DNA from 3 places in the Exiguobacterium sp. UBA6282 genome. Region 2 is predicted to be linked to each of the others. Evidence: riboswitches for the same ligand, from Rfam matches in the RefSeq annotation. Region 2 holds a riboswitch; each other region holds the start of a gene.
The links. Region 2 has a riboswitch for S-adenosylmethionine ahead of B2751_RS10555 (methionine ABC transporter ATP-binding protein). Riboswitches for the same ligand answer to the same signal wherever they lie in the genome.
Positions count from the first base shown of each region.

Region 1: it holds a riboswitch for S-adenosylmethionine, as region 2 does, so the genes downstream of both, B2751_RS14660 (LLM class flavin-dependent oxidoreductase) here and B2751_RS10555 (methionine ABC transporter ATP-binding protein) in region 2, are expected to answer to the same signal.
Region 3: it holds a riboswitch for S-adenosylmethionine, as region 2 does, so the genes downstream of both, B2751_RS07775 (methionine ABC transporter ATP-binding protein) here and B2751_RS10555 (methionine ABC transporter ATP-binding protein) in region 2, are expected to answer to the same signal.

Region 1 covers NZ_DJUM01000055.1:21,071-25,508, forward strand. The annotation lists gene B2751_RS14655 (ATP-grasp domain-containing protein) at 1-593, opposite strand, end outside; gene B2751_RS14660 (LLM class flavin-dependent oxidoreductase) at 590-1,648, opposite strand; SAM riboswitch class I at 1,723-1,825, opposite strand; gene B2751_RS14665 (DUF975 family protein) at 1,935-2,573, opposite strand; gene B2751_RS14670 (DUF817 domain-containing protein) at 2,767-3,552, opposite strand; gene B2751_RS14675 (YczE/YyaS/YitT family protein) at 3,706-4,371, shown strand.
Region 2 covers NZ_DJUM01000038.1:71,810-76,247, forward strand. The annotation lists gene B2751_RS10545 (MetQ/NlpA family ABC transporter substrate-binding protein) at 1-264, opposite strand, end outside; gene B2751_RS10550 (methionine ABC transporter permease) at 292-957, opposite strand; gene B2751_RS10555 (methionine ABC transporter ATP-binding protein) at 947-1,960, opposite strand; SAM riboswitch class I at 2,045-2,149, opposite strand; gene B2751_RS10560 (aminotransferase class I/II-fold pyridoxal phosphate-dependent enzyme) at 2,212-3,399, opposite strand; gene B2751_RS10565 (alpha-glucosidase) at 3,548-4,438, shown strand, end outside.
Region 3 covers NZ_DJUM01000024.1:10,297-14,734, forward strand. The annotation lists gene B2751_RS07765 (PLP-dependent cysteine synthase family protein) at 1-487, shown strand, start outside; gene B2751_RS07770 (bifunctional cystathionine gamma-lyase/homocysteine desulfhydrase) at 480-1,646, shown strand; SAM riboswitch class I at 1,704-1,808, shown strand; gene B2751_RS07775 (methionine ABC transporter ATP-binding protein) at 1,887-2,909, shown strand; gene B2751_RS07780 (methionine ABC transporter permease) at 2,906-3,571, shown strand; gene B2751_RS07785 (MetQ/NlpA family ABC transporter substrate-binding protein) at 3,604-4,431, shown strand.

The DNA.
Region 1 (4,438 bases), on a different contig from region 2:
TAGACGAATTTTCCACCCACGAACTCACACCGCGTGATGTACGGTTCTGGTGCTTGGATGTACTCTTGAATCAACGTGATGCCATCGACTGGTTCGTCGAATGTCGAACCATCGAGATAAGCTTCAAGTGCTTCAATCGAATGGAATAACTGGACGCCGAGACCTTTCCCGGCACGGTTATGTTTCGTGATGAATGACGAAACACCGATTTCTTTTGCTGCTTGTACGATTTGATCACGTCCGACAGCAGCTGTTGTCTTTGGTACACGAATCCCAGCCTTACGCAATGCCGTGTATTGATTGACTTTGCTGACTTCAAGACGGAGCGCACGCGTTCCGTTAAAGACAGTCCGGTCATGCTCTTCTAACCAAGCGAGGACCCCTTCCGTCAACTCTGGCGCATAACGATGCCCCCGCGTATGCGAAGACGCACTCATACGACTGTAAAAGACACCTTCTGGCGGCAGTTCATCTAACGGTACGATTCCTTCATTCAAGTGCCACTGCTCGTACGGCAACTTGAGTTCTTCGAGACGTTTGATGAGATGATCCGTCCATTCTTGGTTTTCGTGGAGAATATGAATTTTTGTCATGATTGTTGACCTACCTTTCGTTTCGCTTCGACCAGTGGCATTACGTCACGGGCAAAGCGTTCCATTTCTTCGAGTTGTGGTGAGAATTGTAACAAGAGCAACGTGACACCAACGGCTTCGAACGCTAGAATCCGTTCGGCAATCTGTTCTGGTGTTCCGATCAAGTTCGGTCGCAGACCACGGTTCGAGACGGAATAATCATTTCGCTCGACCTGTTGTTCGAGTTGCGATTTACTGATGAAATCTTGATAACCGGCATAACCGGCGCTGTCTTCCTTGACGTCCGTGATGCGTTGCCACTCAAGAAGCGCTTCTTCTTCCGTATCCCGGCAAATGATGTAGGCAGCAAGACCGAAGCTCTCAAGCGGTGCGTGTCCCGTCGCTTCCCGGCGTATTTTCATGTCATTGATTTTATGAGCTACTTCTTCAACAGTGCCTCCATGCATGACGTAGGCATCACAATGTTCGACGATCGTCCGTTTTCCGGCTTCACTCTCTCCACCAGCGTAGAGCTTAATTCCCGGACGCTGGACGGGTTTCGGATGGAGTTCTGCCTGTTCGATCGTGTAGTGATTGCCGGAGAAGCTGTACGGTGACGCATCTGCCCATAGTCCTTTCATGACCGTGACGAACTCTTCCGTCCGGGCATAGCGTTCATCATGTGCAGTAAAAATACCGTTGTATTGTTTTGCTTCTTCTGCCCACCAGGCCGAGACGACATTGAGCGTAAATCGTCCTCCACTCAACTGATCGATGTTTGCCGCCATCTTCGCCGTCGTCGCCGGATTATGGAACCCGGGACGAACCGCTGTCATGATTTCAAGACGTTCTGTTGTTGCAGCAATCGCCGCTGCCGTTGTCCATGCCTCAAGACTCGGTTCCTTGATGCCTTTGATATCGTTCAAGTTCAATTCCGCAATTAACGTCGTCGAGAAGCCGATGCGTTCAGCTGTTTGTGCGACTTGTTTCGCATAATCGAATGTCGCTGGCATCTGTTCATCCTCGACGTTACGTAACCATCCCCCAAAAATCGGTAACCAAAAACCATACTCCACTCCATCGTCCCCCTTATCATAAAAAAACGCTCTTTTCGAAGTTCGAAAAGAGCGACGGTATCTTGTCCTGTCCGCTCTTATCTTCAGAAGGTATTCCTTCCTGGAAGTAGCACCTTCCGCCATAGCGGGGTTGCTGAAGTGTCTTCGGGCCAGTCCCTCGACTTCTCTAGATAAGATGTGTTGCATTCATCGTACAGAATTCATTGAACTAAAGCAACCATTAAACCGTCTTTTCCTATCGGATTTATTCCAAAGAAAAATCCCGACGTAGTGTCGGGATTCGGAATTAGTATGGTGCGACGAAATCTGATGTTTGCTCTGGCGCCTGCTCCCCACGAATACGATCGTAGAATTTGGCAAGCGTGACACTGAAGTATGGTCCGACCCATAGGACAGCAAGACCAAGCGTAACGATAACAAGCAACGCCCAACCGATAAACGATAAGAAGAGCAAGAATGCTTCCATCTTGTGTCCATCCATGAGTTGCCGTGAGCGTGTAATTGCCTCGAGAATACCGATTGACGGCTCATCCCGAAGGATGTAGTACGTCAACAAGTAAGAGAATGACTTGATGATACCAGGGATGATTAAGAGTAACGTCCAGAGCGCGATAAAGATGAATTGAACAATGGCCAGCCCCACCACTTTCAGGAACATACCATATGGCTCAAACAAATCCGTCACTTTCGTTTCTTCGCCACGAGCAATCGACATGGCAATCCATGTCCAACCGACTCCTACTGGAATCAATAAAATCGACACCAATAATACAACGAGATCTATACTACTAGACGGCTCATCGATATCCGATCCAAATAAATTAGGAACACCCTGAATAATACTAAACAGCAGAAAAGCTAGGACTGCAAATCCCCAACGACCGCTGAGCGACTCCTTCGCTGCTTTCTTTAATTGAGATGACATGAGTAAGGTCCTCCTTGAAAAATAAGTTCTCACCTTACTCTACGGCTTAAAACTTCTAATGTTTCACTCTTTTTTCAATAATTTCCCGTCTCGTTGCTGGTTGAGCCAAGCACGCTCAAGTTGTCGTCCACATGTTAGAACGAACGTTGAACATCGAAGCGCTCCATCACAAACCAAATGTCATGTTTTTTATCTATGTACGCTGATATATCTCCACAGCCGGATCCCGTTGCTTGTATTTCGCGACGATGACGATCAGGACCGTGATGATCACAAGCAGGAACCAAGAAGACAACTTTCCGAGATCAACGACTTCCCATCCTCTTTCCTGATGTGGATAGACCCACCCTTTAAAGAACGTCACGATATTCTCAGCAATCCAAATAAAGAACGCGATCAGTAAAAAAGACAGGACGAGCGGCATCCGGTAGATCGTCTGCTCGATCGTAAAATGAACCCATGACTTATAGAAGACAAGGACGACGAGGACCATCAATAGCCAGCGTGCATCGAAGATCCAGTGGTGGGTGAAGAAGTTGAGATAGACGAGACTGCCTACGCTGATCGCAAGCCAAGGTGGTGGGAATGCTGTGAAGCGTAAATGAAATCTTCGGAACGCTTGACAGACATAACTTGCGACACTTGCATACATGAATCCTGCATACAAGGGAACACCAGCCACTTTCGTTAGAGCCTGTTCCGGATAACTCCAAGACCCAACGTTCACTTTGAACAGTTCAAGTGCTAGACCAATCACGTGAAAGAGTAAGATCAGTTTGAACTCTTCCAGCGTTTCATAACGCGTGACAAGTAAGACGATTTGGACGAGAAGACACCATAGCAACAGGAGATCGTATCGAGCGATCGGTTCAGCAGGAAGATAACGTGAAAGAGCAAGCGCTGCGAAAATCATGACGGGAAAGACGCAACAGACGGCTTCTATGTATGTAAAACGAATCAGGTGTCGGATCGCTTTCATCCTGTCATCTCCTTTTTTCTTCAGTATACGTTTCTCTTTCGACCTTCCCCTCCTTCTTAAGATGGAAAAAACGGAAAATTTCGTCTTTCTTCTTCTACTTTCCTCATGATACAGTTAACGAATCAATTATTTTTAAGAAATGAGGTGTTAGACATGACGCGTCATCGTGCTTCCTGGTTATTACGCGCTACGTTAAAGTGGGGACTCTTCCTACTCGGTTTATTTTTACTCGCTCTCGGCTCATCGATGATGATCACTGCTGAACTCGGTGTCTCGACGTGGGATGTATTGCATCTCGGTCTCCAAAAGAAAACACCACTGTCCGTCGGAACGATTATTTTGCTCGTTGGTCTATTACTCGTGTTCGTTAAGTACACATTAGACCGCGTCACACCACAAATTGGAACACTCGTCAACGCGATTTTCGTCGGTGTCTTCATGAATCTTGTCCTTAATTCTCATCTCTTACCCTCTTTTGAGTCGATTTGGTTGAATACGATCTGGTTGATTTTCGGCATCTTCATCATCGGCATGGGGGCAGGTCTTTATGTTGCTGTCGGATATGGAGCCGGTCCACGCGATGGGTTGACGCTGACACTTGCAGAGCGATTTGGAACGTCGATTCGTCTGATGCGGACGATCATGGAGGTCACGGCATGCGGCATTGGCTGGTTGCTCGGTGGTCCTGTTTTCTTCGGTACAATCCTCTCGATTTTCTTAATCGGACCATTCCTACAATTTTGGTTGTTCTATTTCCGTCGGATCATTGCAGCGATCGATGCAAAAGGAATTCCAGCGTCTAAACGCCAAATTAGCTAAGTCGCCTGACTCGATATCATTCCGCGTGAATGATATCTCTTTTTATGTTAAAAGCAAATAAGTTGCG
Region 2 (4,438 bases):
GTGTTGGAACAAGTTAGCATCGATATTGCCGCTACCGAGTGCGATGTTCGGTTGGATATAATCGCTGAACTCGACGATTTCGACTTTATAGCCTTTCTTTTCGAGTTGCGGTTGAATCGCTTGTTTGACCATGTCACTATAAGGACCGCTTGTCGCCCCAATTTTGATCGTCTTGTCTTTTTCATCAGCACTGCTGTCTCCGCATCCTGCGAGGATTCCTGCACCGAGTAAGGCTGTAGCTAAAAAGGCATATCGTTTTTTCATGATTCAACTCTCCCTTTATATGTATGATTAGCGCTTGTCTGTTTTTCGCGCCAGTTGATTGCCAAGTGCTTGAATGCTTTGGACGATGACGATGAGGACGACGATCGTCACGATCATGATGAGATTATCATAGCGATAATAGCCGAAGCGGATTGCAAGGTCACCGACACCTCCACCGCCGACGATCCCAGCCATCGCCGAGAAGCCGATCAAACTGATCGTCGTTAGCGTGATGCCCTGAATGATGCCAGGGAGTGCTTCTGGTAAAAGGATACTGACGATGATCCGTAACGGTTTCGCTCCGCACGCTTCCGCTGCTTCGATCAAACCAGGTGGAATCTCACGCAGTGATGTTTCGACGAGTCGTGCGAGAAACGGAATCGCTGCGACACTGAGGCTGACGGATGCTGCTGTCGGACCAATCGTATTATCAAGCAAGAATTTCGTTAATGGAATGAGGGCAACAAGCAAGATGATGAACGGCAAGGAGCGGACGATGTTGACGACGAAGTCAAGGACACGTCGGACGGCAATGTTTTGAAAGAATAAACCGCGGTCGGTGACGAACAGGAGAATCCCGAGTGGAATCCCGACGACCAATGCGAAGGCAAGCGAAATGCCAACCATCCACGCCGTCTCACCAAGTGCCTTCAACAACTCGGGTAACATCGTTTGTATACGATCAAGCCACATCCTGAATCACCTCGAGTGTATGAAGTTCCGCCGCAAGCCAGTCGAGGGCAGGTGCGATTTGATCGGAGGATCCCGTCAAGCTGACGATTAGGACACCAAAAGCGACGTCTTGGATGTAATCGACTTTTCCGTGCAGGATGCTGACCGAGATATCGTATCGACGGATGGCTTCCGACAACGTACTTTCACCGGTCTTCTCGCCCGTGAACTGCAGGCGGATGATTTTTCCCGGTGTCGCTTGCAAAATGCGTTCCGGTAGTTCGATCTGGAGTGCCGTGTCGACGTAATGTTGTGTCACCGGATGTTTGGCTTGACTGAACAAATCGTATGTAGAGGCGACTTCGACGACTTCCCCTTGAGACATGACCGCGACACGATGGCAAATCTGTTTGACGACATCGATCTCATGCGTGATGAGGACGATCGTCAATCCAAGTCGTTCATTCAAACCTTTCAACAAATCTAAAATCTGCAGCGTCGTGACCGGATCAAGGGCAGAGGTCGCTTCGTCACATAACAAGACGGTTGGATCATTCGCGAGTGCCCGGGCAATCCCAACGCGCTGTTTCTGTCCGCCGCTCAACTGACTCGGGAAGTTCGTCTCGAATCCTTCGAGTCCGACGAGCGAGACGAGTTCACGGATCCGTTCCGGAAAATCTGCTCGTTTGACGCCAGCAGCTTTCAGTGCGAAAGCAATGTTATCTGCGACATTACGCGACTGGATCAATTGGAAATGCTGAAAGATCATTCCTGTCCGCAAGCGAAGTTGACGCAAATCTGCTTTTGACATTCCGCCGAGCGAGACACCGTCGACCTTTACCGTTCCTTGTGTCGGATGCTCGAGACCGTTGATCAGACGAAGCAACGTACTCTTACCGGCACCGGATTCACCGATGATCCCAAAGATTTCTCCTTTTTGAATCGTCAAATCGACATCTCGTAATGCAAAAATCGGGGTCCGGTCTCGGACGAACCGTTTCGTAATCTGTTTGAATTCAATCATCTGCTCATCTCCTTGTACAAAAAAAGTCGCTTTTTCCTAGTAGCAGAGCAACCAGAAAAAAGCGACGAAAGTGTAAGATTTCGTAACTTATCTCTCAGAATGAATCCATTCTGTAGGATGTGGCACCGTTCCTGATAGGTGGTTGCCGGACGTCGTTGGGCCTAATCCCTCGGTCGCTCTCGATAAGTAGTTATGCTGTTGGGATTTACTTTAACGGAAATGATTCCCATCTGTCAAATGTTTTTTCAGAATTATTCCGCAACAGGTGTCCGGAACAGGTTGAGCGTTCCGATTCGCCCGACGGCTTCTTCTAGACGTTCGACGTCAGCAATTAAGCTGATCCGTACGTAGCCTTCGCCGTATTCGCCGAAGAATGATCCAGGAGTAACGGCGACGTATGCTTCATCAAGCAGATGATCCGTGAAGCTTTGGGACGTGTATCCTTCAGGCACCGGAAGCCAGACGAAGAAGGAACCGCCCGGTCGTGGTCCGCTCCAACCGATTGCATCGAGTTTCGCGAACAAGGCATTACGTCGTGTTTCGTATAAGCTACTTAACTCACGGACACATGTTTGGTCACTCATCAGGGCAACGGTCGCTGCATGTTGGATCGGTGTGAAGGCACTGACGTAGAGATGTTCCTGATACGTCTCGATGCTTGAGATGACGGACGGATTTCCGATCGCGAAAGCGATTCGGAAGCCAGACATGTTGAAGCGTTTCGAGAGTGAGAACAACTCGATTCCGACATCTTTCGCCCCTTCCGTCTGCAAGAAGCTTCGTGTGGGACCATCAAAGCTGATGCCACCGTAGGCTAAATCATGGACGACACAAATATCATGGGCATCCGCGAAGGCAACTGTCTGTTCGAAGGCTTCTGCTGTCGCTGTCGCACCTGTCGGATTACTCGGGTAATTGAGGAACAACATCCGGGCGCGCTCGACATCTGTCGTATCAAGTAAATCGTAATCCGGCAGGAAGTTATTTTTCTCAAGCAATGGAAGTGTAATCGGGTAAGCACCAGCAAGTGCTGCTCCAGACAGGTAATCCGGATACCCCGGATCCGGGACGATGACACCTTCTCCAGGATTGACGATCGTTTGTGGTAAGGCAACGATTCCGGCTTTACTACCGAGAAGAATTGCGACCTCGGTTGCCGGATCGATCGTGACGCCGAATTCGTTCGCATAAAAGCTCGCGACGGCGTGCTTTAGAAAATCATGTCCACGAAATGGTGGATATTGAAGGTTTGTTGGCTCATCGATCGCCTGTTTCAAGGCGTCGAGAATATGTACGGGCGTGGTTTGATCGGGTGTTCCTTGACCAAGGGTAATGACATCATGTCCGGCAGCTTTCACAGCACCGATCCGGTTCGCAAGTTCAGCGAAAACGGGAGCAGGAAGCCGATCGATGGCGATGGATGGAGCGAAATGTTTCATGGATGTGTGCCTCCTTCGTAGTATTGTCGTCAAGGATAACGAATATTCAGTCAAAAGAAAAGAACTTTTTTGAAATTCAAAAAAATCGTCCAATAAACAGGTACAGATATGTGGAGCGGGAATAGAGAGTAGGGAGAGGAGTGAGGAGATGAAGCGAGCTAGCTGGAAAGAAGCGGTCGTCTATCAAGTCTATTGGCGCAGTTTTAAGGATTCGAATGGGGACGGCATCGGTGATTTGCGAGGTGTCATCGACAAGCTAGATTACATCGCATCGCTTGGTGTCGATATCGTCTGGTTAAATCCATGTTACCGTTCTCCAGACATCGATAATGGCTATGATATTGCCGATTATTACACGATCATGGACAAGGCGGGGACGATGGGCGATCTACAAGAGTTGATCACAGCGGCTCACGCACGCGGCTTAAAGATAATTCTTGATTTGGTCGTCAATCATACGAGTGACGAGCATGACTGGTTCCGTCAGTCGCGGGACCGAATCCACGACAAGGATGATTGGTACATCTGGAAAGATGGAACGAAAGAGACGCCCCCGAACAATTGGCGGTCGTACTTTGCGCCGAGCCCTTGGACGTGGAGTGAAGAGCGCGAACAATATTATTTCCATTCTTTTGCGAAAGAACAACCCGATTTGAACTGGGAACAACCGGCTGTCCGGCAAGCGATCTACGACATGATGAACTGGTGGATCGCTCAAGGGATTGACGGTTTCCGGATGGACGTCATCAACTTGATCAAAAAACGTTCGCTTGAGGATGTCGTCAATCCGTTTGATCTATCGTATCTCGGAAATCAACCAGGTGTGCACGACTTCCTTCAGGAAATGCATGCGAACGTCCTTGCCGGGAAAGACTTGTTCACGGTCGGTGAGATTCCGTTCGTTGGTCCGGAAGACGGTCTGTTATATGTCAGTGAAGAACGTGAAGAACTTCGGACGCTGTTTCACTTCGAAATCGCGGACGACATGGAGGCGATGGATCTTTTACGTTTCAAGGAAATTCAGAAACGATGGTATGAC
Region 3 (4,438 bases), on a different contig from region 2:
CGAAGAGAACCCAGTCACGTATCAGCGGACACTCGGTCCTGAGCTGATTGCGGACTTGCCGCATATCGACTGGTTCGTTGCCGGTTGTGGTTCAGGTGGTACGTTCGCCGGAACAGCGGACTTCTTAAAACAACGTCTCGGTACAAAAGCAGCGATCGTCGAACCGGAAGGCTCCGTCTTAAACGGTGGTCCAGCCGGTCCGCATAAGACAGAAGGTATTGGAACAGCAAAATGGCCAAGTCTCGTGCCACGTGAGCTCGTTGATGAGATTCATACGATTTCTGACCGCGATGCGTTTGATGCGGTCCATACACTTGCTGCTCGCGAAGGATTACTCGTCGGTAGTTCAGCAGGTGCAGCGCTCGTTGCTGCGCTTGATATCGCGAAGCGTCACCCCGGCAGTACGATCGTCACCGTCTTCGCAGACAGTGCCGAACGCTATTTAAGCCAACAAATCTTTGAAAAGGTGGACGAAACTCATGCGTAAGAAGACAGCATTGATTCATGGAGGAACAGGTGTCGACCGGGCAACAGGAGCCGTCACACCTCCGATCTATCAAACAAGCACATACAAGCAAGATAAAATCGGTCAACTCAAAGACGGATACGAATACTCACGGACAGCGAATCCAACACGGACGAGCATCGAACGATTGATTGCGGATCTTGAAGGTGGCGCACGTGGTTTTGCCTTCGGTTCTGGGATGGCAGCGATTCATGCCGTCTTCCACTTGCTTGAGTCTGGCGACCACATCGTCATGACAGATGATGTCTACGGTGGTACGTTCCGCTTGATGCAACGCGTCTTACCGAAGTTCAACATTCAAGTGACATTCGTCGATACGACGGACCTTGCAGCAACGGAAGCAGCGATCCAAGACAACACGAAGATCGTCTACGTCGAAACACCGACGAACCCGTTGTTGAAAGTAACGGACATCGCAGCGATCGCAACGATCGCCAAACGTCACGATCTTAAACTCGTCGTCGACAACACGTTCGCGACACCATATCATCAACAACCACTCGCGCTCGGTGCAGACATCGTCTTGCACAGTGCGACGAAATACATCGGCGGACACTCGGACGTCGTCGCTGGACTTGTCGTCGTCAAAGATGATGCGCTCGGCGAAGAGATGCACTTCATCCAAAACTCGACAGGCGGCGTGCTTGGACCGCAAGACAGCTTCTTGCTCGTCCGTGGTCTTCGTACACTCGGTATCCGGATGGATGCGATCGAAGAGACAGCCCATGATCTCGTTGCGTTCTTGCAAGCGCAAGACATCGTCTCGAACATCTTCTACCCAGGACTTGCATCGCATCCTGGTCACGACATCCAAGCGAAACAAGCGACTGGATTTGGTGGGATGATCAGCTTTGATGTCGGTTCAGCAGCGAACGCAGAAAAACTCGTCGAGGCGACACATTTCTTCACACTTGCTGAGAGTCTTGGTGCCGTCGAGAGCCTGATTTCCGTTCCGGCACGGATGACGCACGCGTCGATCCCAGCAGAACGTCGGGCAGAACTCGGCATCACGGACGGTCTCGTTCGGATTTCAGTTGGACTTGAGGATGCGGAAGATTTGAAAGAAGACTTAACACGTGCTTTCACGTTCCTCGAAAAAGTTTCTGAAAAAACTGTTTGACAACAAAAATAACCCCTGCTAATATTCAGAATATATTCTACAAACTTAATACCGAAACTCTTATCGAGAGTGGTGGAGGGACTGGCCCGATGAAACCCGGCAACCGCGGATCTAATCCGAAGTGGTGCTAATTCCAGCAGACAAAAGTCTGGGAGATGAGAGCAAATGGTTTTGTGTACTGAAAAGTGCGCGCGTTTGCTCTAAAACGCGCGCACTTTTTTTATTTTAGGAGGGACAGTTGTGATTCGTTTACAAGACGTAGGAAAGATTTATCGCTCAAAGCGCGGAGCGGTCGAAGCCGTCGCGAATGTCGATCTGACAATCGAGCGCGGTGAAATTTTTGGAATAATCGGTTATTCCGGAGCAGGGAAATCGACCTTGATCCGATTGTTGAATATGCTCGAAGCACCAACGAGTGGTTCGATTCAAATCGATGGTGTCGAAATGACATCACTGAAACCAAAAGAATTACGAGGCGTCCGCAAGAATGTCTCGATGGTCTTCCAGCACTTCAACTTACTCTGGTCACGGACTGTTGAAGAAAACATCATGTTCCCACTCGAACTCGGTGGCTTCCCGAAGGCTCGCCGTAAGGAACGAGTTGCGGAACTGATTCAACTCGTTGGTTTGGATGGACGTGAAAAAGCCTATCCGTCGCAATTATCGGGTGGTCAAAAGCAACGTGTCGGTATCGCTCGGGCACTCGCATCGAACCCGGACGTTCTCTTATGTGACGAGGCAACAAGTGCACTCGATCCGAAGACGACGGACTCGATTCTTGAGTTACTCGTCGACATCAATGAAAAATTAAAACTGACGATCGTCTTGATCACACACGAGATGCACGTCATTCAAAAAATCTGTCACCGGGTCGCCGTCATGGAGGCCGGTAAAATCGTCGAACAAGGACCGGTCGCAGAAGTCTTCCGTCATCCGAAGCAAGCGATGACGAAGGAATTCGTCAAACAATTGACGTCGCCATCGGAAAACGAGTTGACGTTCGCGAAACTCCGCGAACGCTACCCAACCGGAAAAATCGTTCAGTTGACGTTCGTCGGATCGACGGCGGAAAGTCCGATCCTCGCGGAAGTCATGAAGGATTCACCCGTCCTGTTCAATATCATCGGGGGAAACGTCGGTCAATCACAGGAAGGGGCGCTCGGTACACTGTTCATTCAGTTAATCGGGGAAACAGAAGCAACACAAGCGGTCATCACGAAGCTTCAAGCCAGTGATGTTGAAGTGGAGGTGGATCACCGATGATTTCATTCTTTGACAACCTAGACTGGGACATGGTGTGGGAAGCGACAGGCAGTACGATCTATATGACGGCAGTCGCTGGTCTTTCGACATTCATTCTCGGTTTGATCATTGGTTTATTATTGTTTGCGACAAATGAAGAATTGTTGTTCAAAAATCGGGCGTTTTATTCGATCTTGAGCTTGATCGTTAACGTCTTCCGTTCGATTCCGTTCATCATCTTACTGATCTTATTGATTCCATTTACGAAAGCAGTCGTCGGTTCGTTCCTCGGACCAACAGCAGCATTACCGGCACTGATTTTAGGAGCCGCACCGTTCTACGGTCGGATGGTTGAACTCGCACTTCGCGAAGTCGATAAAGGTGTCATCGAGGCAGCTGAATCGATGGGCGCGACGAAGTTCCAAATCATCTACAAAGTCTTAATCCCAGAAGCATTGCCTGCTATCGTTTCTGGTATCACGGTTACACTCGTTGCACTTGTCGGTTACACGGCAATGGCCGGAGTAGTCGGCGGAGGTGGACTCGGGGACATGGCCTTCATCGAAGGATTCCAGCGTTCTCAAAACGATGTCATCGTCATTGCGACACTCTTAATCTTAGCGATCGTCTTCGTCATCCAAATCATTGGGGACTTACTGATCCGAGCAATCGATAAACGTTAATTCAAATTTTATTCATATTGGAGGAATCATTCATGAAAGTTTGGAAAAAATTCGTAGGTACTGCCGCTGTATCCGTCTTAGCAATCAGTCTTGCTGCTTGTGGCGAAAAATCATCAGGAAGCGACGACAAGACACTCGTCATCGGTGCTTCGAACGTACCGCACGCTCAGATCCTCGAACACGTCAAAAAGGAATATGAAGCAAAAGGCTACAAGCTTGAAATCAAGAAGTTCCAAGATTACGTGCTTCCGAACAAAGCGCTCGCTGAAAAAGAACTCGACGCGAACTACTTCCAGCACGTACCGTATCTCGAGCAACAAGAGAAAGAAAACAAATCGTATAAGTTTGCGAACGCAGGTGGCGTCCACGTTGAGCCACTCGGTATCTACTCGAAGAAATACAAGTCACTTGATAAGTTACCAAACGGTGCAACGATCTTAACGAGCTCAAACGTCGCGGAACGCGGTCGTGTCTTGACGTTCCTTCAAAACGAAGGATTAATCAAACTCAAAGACGGTAAAACGACAGACGCGCAACTCGGTGACATCGCGGAGAACCCGAAGAAACTCAAGTTCAAGACGAACATCGAAGCATCGCTTCTTCCGCAAGCTTACAAGAACAATGAAGGCGACGCCGTCCTCATCAACACGAACTATGCGATCGATAACGGTTTGAACCCGTTGAAAGACGCGATCGCGTCAGAAGATGAGTCTTCACCATACGTCAACATCATCGTCACACGTGACGGCGATGAGAAAGACAAACGTGTCACAGCACTTCTTGACGTGCTGCACGAGAAGAAAAACCAAGATTGGATTCTCGACAAGTACAAAGGTGCGGTCGTTCCAGTCAGCAAATAAGTTCACC